DNA from 2 places in the Arthrobacter sp. Ld5 genome. Region 2 is predicted to be linked to the other one. Evidence: riboswitches for the same ligand, from Rfam matches in the RefSeq annotation. Region 2 holds a riboswitch; the other holds the start of a gene.
The links. A riboswitch is a leader RNA that binds a small molecule or an ion and turns the genes downstream of it on or off. The one in region 2 is predicted to bind cyclic di-AMP.
Positions count from the first base shown of each region.

Region 1: another riboswitch for cyclic di-AMP. It lies ahead of ACSGDB_RS07910 (NlpC/P60 family protein); the one in region 2 lies ahead of ACSGDB_RS02300 (NlpC/P60 family protein).

Region 1 is NZ_JBPKBO010000017.1:14,815-17,177, reverse strand. It holds gene ACSGDB_RS07910 (NlpC/P60 family protein) at 83-913, opposite strand; cyclic di-AMP (ydaO/yuaA leader) riboswitch at 916-1,124, opposite strand; gene mutM (bifunctional DNA-formamidopyrimidine glycosylase/DNA-(apurinic or apyrimidinic site) lyase) at 1,232-2,194, opposite strand; gene rnc (ribonuclease III) at 2,195-2,363, opposite strand, start outside.
Region 2 is NZ_JBPKBO010000003.1:216,717-219,079, reverse strand. It holds gene serC (phosphoserine transaminase) at 1-187, opposite strand, end outside; gene ACSGDB_RS02305 (metal-dependent transcriptional regulator) at 439-1,137, shown strand; cyclic di-AMP (ydaO/yuaA leader) riboswitch at 1,267-1,434, shown strand; gene ACSGDB_RS02300 (NlpC/P60 family protein) at 1,440-2,363, shown strand, end outside.

The DNA of each region.
Region 1 (2,363 bases), on a different contig from region 2:
ACGCAGAAGGACGGGATGCGGAATGCATCCCGTCCTTCTGACTGGCTGAGCGGTGTCGCCGACTCTGTGGCCGGCGGCTCGGCTATCGGGTGTAGTACCCGTCCACCGGCATGGCGTTGACCGAGTGGACGATGGTGCCCTGCGAGGCGTTCAGGGCGCTGATCATCTGACCGTCGCCGAGGTAGATGCCCACGTGGCCTCCGCCGTTCTGGCTCACCAGGTCGCCCGGCTGGGGGTTGCTGGTGGGCGTCATGGTGGCGAACTGGGACCAGGTGGTGCGCGGCAGGTCGATGCCGTGCTGGGCGTAGACCCACTGCACGAAGGCCGAGCAGTCCCAGGCGCCGAACGAGGTTCCGCCGTACACGTAGCCGGAACCCAGGCCCTGCATCGCCGTTGCGACGATGCCGCTGGCGGCGGCCGGGGCGGCCACAGGGGTGGACTGGAAGCTGTAGGCGGCGGGAGCTGCCGGAGCCGGTGCCGCGACAGCCGGTGCCGCGACAGCCGGGGCTGCGACGGCCGGGGCCGACTGGACCGAGTACTGCGCAGGAGCAGCGGAGCCGCCGAGCGAGATGGACTGGCCCGGGTAGATGACCGAGGCGTAGCCGAGGCCGTTGGCCGCGAACAGTGCGTCGAGGCTCACGCCGTGCATGGCCGCGATGGACCCGAGCGTGTCGCCTGCCTGGACGGTGTGGGTGCCTGCAGCGGCCGATGCTGCTGCCGGCTGGGTGCTGACCTCGCCCGCGGCGTTCGCGGGAAGCGACGCGCCGAGCATGAGGCCGGACGCGACGGCGACGACGGCGGCGGGCTTGCCGGCGACCGAAGCGCTTGCGGAGAAGGCCCGCGAGGCGGTGACGAAGGGGTTGGTGCGCGTGGGGACGGCCCGGTGGCGCGCGTGAGTGCTCTGCTTGGACAAGTTGATGCCTTTCCCAATGCCTGCGAAGTTAGCTGTCGGATTCGGATGGGACATCCGGACACGTTTTCCTCGGATCATCGTCCCCAGTGGACGATCCGTGCGTGTCTTTACCCCTAGGACTCCTGATGGAGTCCTAGTGGTTCCCCCGCCCCTGTCGAATGTGTAGTGCGAACGGTCCATCCTCATCGACAGGGTTCGGCAGTGTGAGGAAGGGCGCCCATCCGTTGTGGATCGGACGCAAGAACAACCGTACTGGCTGCTGCTGCCAGTTGTCACATTTAGATTACGAGGTGTGGATCACCTTTTTCGCCTAGAATCTCATGACCGTGCATTACGGGGTCTGGGCTGGCAGTGCGGACAGAGGTAGGACGATCGATTCATGAACGACTCGCGGCGCATGAGCGTGGTCCGGCCCTCCGCAGCGCACCGGCGGCAGGGGCGGCCCTCCCGCCCGTAGGCCTCGAGGTCGCGGGCGAAGTATCCCGACGCCCCGTTCACGTTGACGTACAGCGAGTCGAAGCTGGTGCCGCCGGCCGCCAGCGCCCGCTCCATCACCGAGGTGACGGCGTCGACGATGCGGCGGGTGTCGGGGCGGCGCAGGGTGTCCGTGGGACGCGCGTAGTGGAACCCGGCCGCCCAGAGCGCCTCGTCCGCGTAGATGTTGCCGATCCCGGAGATGAGCCCCTGATCGAGGAGGGCACGCTTGAGGCCGGTCCTGCGTCCGCGGAGGCGGTCGTGGAAAACGTCCACGGAGAACGCCGGGTCGAGGGGGTCGCGCGCGATGTGTGCCGCCTGGTGCGGGACGAGTGGCAGACGTGTGGAGCCGAGCCCGCCGGAATGGCCGTCCGGCGTGGCTTCCAGGTCCGCCACGAACATCCCGCCGAAGATCCGCTGGTCCACGAACCGCAGCTCACCGGGCAGGGGGGCGCCGTCGTCGTCCACGGCCGGCGACAGCGCGAGGCGGACCTTCAGGTGCTTCTCCGGGGACGCGTCGGGGGCCTCGACCAGGAGCTGTCCGCTCATCCCGAGGTGCGCCATCAGCGCGAGGTGCGGAAGCCCTTCGGCCCGGTCGGGATTCTCGAGGATCATCCACAGGAACTTGCCCCGGCGCACGACGTCGCTGACGCGGGCTCCCACGAGGTTGCCGGTGAAGTCCTCTACCCCGGCGACGTGACGCCGCACGGATCGGGGGTCCAGGACCTCCACCGCGTCGATGGTGCGGCCCGCCACCCAGCGCGCGAGGCCGCGTCGGACGACCTCGACCTCGGGGAGCTCAGGCACTCAGGGTCCGTCGGGCGGCGTGGCGGTACCGAGGACACCGGCGAAGCCGTCATCCGGGCCGTCCGGGGAGAACGGCGCGGCGAGCGTCTTCCAGGACGCGGCCGCGGCCGCCTGCTCGGCTTCCTTCTTCGAGTTGCCGCACCCGGAGCCGTACTCGGTGCCGCCGATG
Region 2 (2,363 bases):
TCCCGAGCCCTTCACGGATGCTGCCCACCAGGTTCCGCACCGGGGCCTGGCGGTGGGAGGTCCCGAGGAGGGACGAGCCGGCCGCGACGAGGGCGTCGACCTGACCGCTCCGGACCTTCGACGGACCCGCACCGAAGCGGCCGTCCGCGGGGAGGAGATGTGCGGGGATGCGGGGCGATTCGCTCATGGGTGCTCCAGCTCTGGGACGGCGGGGTGTAGACCTCATTCTGCCCCAGCGGCCGACGGCCCTCCATTTGTGAACGCCGTCCGTCGGGCATGCCCCGACCGCCCCGCCGCGACCGGTCCTCCGATTCCCGGGCCCGTGATGCCATGCGTTAACCTTGGGAGGCGTGGGGCGGAACCGGGCCGAAGGCCGCACCCCTCACCGGCGTGAGGCATTCGGCCGCGCACCCGCACCGCACCAAGGAGCTGAACCGCATGACGGACCTCATCGACACCACCGAGATGTACCTGCGGACCATCCTTGAGCTCGAGGAGGAGAACATCGTCGCGCTCCGTGCGCGCATCGCGGAGCGCCTGCGCCACTCCGGACCCACCGTCTCCCAGACCATCGGCCGGATGGAACGCGACGGCCTCGTGGTCGTCTCGGGGGACAGGCACCTGGAGCTCACGGAGATCGGTCGACGCCGTGCCACCGGCGTCATGAGGAAGCACCGCCTCGCGGAGCGCCTGCTGAGCGACGTGATCGGACTCGACTGGGCGTACGTGCACGACGAGGCGTGCCGCTGGGAGCACGTCATGAGCGAGCGGGTGGAGCGTCGGCTGTACGAGCTCCTCGGCAAGCCCACGGATTCCCCGTACGGCAACCCGATCCCGGGCCTGGCGGCCATCGGTGGCGTGGAGGCGGAGCAGTTCACCGACGGCGTGGTCACGCTGCTGTCCGCGATGGACACCTACACCCCCGGGAGCGCCGTCACGCTCGCCCGCCTCGCCGAACCCATCCAGGTGGACCCCGAACTGCTCACCCAGCTCGACGAGGGTGGATTGCGCCCGGGCGCGCGGCTCAGCCTCGAATCGGTGGGGGGCTACGTCTCGGTGCGCGTCCCGGGTGTCGAGGGCGCCCTCGAACTGCCCCCCGAGGTCGCCTCGCACGTCTTCGTGTCGCTCGAGGGCTGACCGTCAGGGGCCTTCGTCACCGGAAACATACCGTTTCGTGATCGGAACGTGACATATCTCCCATCGTCGTGTAGCTTTCAACTCGTGCCGGACTCGCTCTGGATCCAGCACCCTCCTGCAAATCGCCTAGCTCTGCCATTGCCGGAGGTTCGTCCGCACCATCGCATGGCAGAGGCGGGGGAACCAATTCTGGGTCTCTGAAAAGAGATCCTTGGGGTGAAGTCGCTGTCCCGACAGCGGCCGGGTGACTCCCATCCGAATCCGACAGCTCACCTCGCAGGCGTTGGGAGAGGCAATCCAACGTGTCCACCAGCTCTTCGCCGGGCCGCCACCGCGCGCCCCGGAACACCAGTCCGCTGACCGGTCTGTCCGCCGCCGTCGCATCCAATGCCGGATCCGTCGGCCGCCAGGCCGCAGTCGTCGTCGCCGCATCGGGGCTGGTCCTCGGCGCCGGCCTCCCGGCCCACGGGACCTCGGGCGCCGAGCGTGAGGTGCAGTCCTCCGCGGCCCTGACCATCGATCGCGTCGTCACCGCCGAGGTGACCGTGCCGGCCACCGCGACGGTCTCCTTCGCCCGCGTCGCCGTCGAGGTGAAGGCCGCCCCGCCGGCACCCAAGGCCACCCCGAAGGTCGTCGTGGCGCCCCCCGTGGTCCAAGCGCTCGTCGTCGAGGCGCCCGTCGTCGAGGCGCCTGTCGTCGAGGCGCCCGTCGTCGAGGCACCGGTCCTCCAGGAAGCTCCCGCCGTCGTTCCGCCGGCAGCCGTCCAGGCCCCGCCCGTCGTCGTGCCTGCCGCCCCGGTGGTCCAGGCCGCTCCGGCTCCGCTTCCCGCTCCGGTTTCCGCTCCCGCAGCCCCCGTCGTCGTGCCGGCCGCGGCTCCCGTCGCCCCGAAGCGCACCCCGGCTCCCGCTCCCGCGCCGTCCTCCGGCATCGCCGCCGGACTGGTCGGCTCCGCCTACTCGCAGATCGGCGTGGGCCAGGACTGCACCGCCATGGTCGAGAAGGCGCTGCGCTCGGTCGGCAAGTCCGTGGGCGATCTCGCTCCCGGGCAGTTCTACCAGTTCGGCGATGTCGTCGGATCCCCCGCCCCCGGCGACCTCGTGATCACCGGCGGCCACGTCGCGATCTACGTCGGCAACGGCCAGGTCATCAGTGGTGGCCTCAACGGCATGAACACCGGCCTGCACAACCTCTCAGACCTCCCCGGCGCCGGCTTCGTCCGCGTCCGC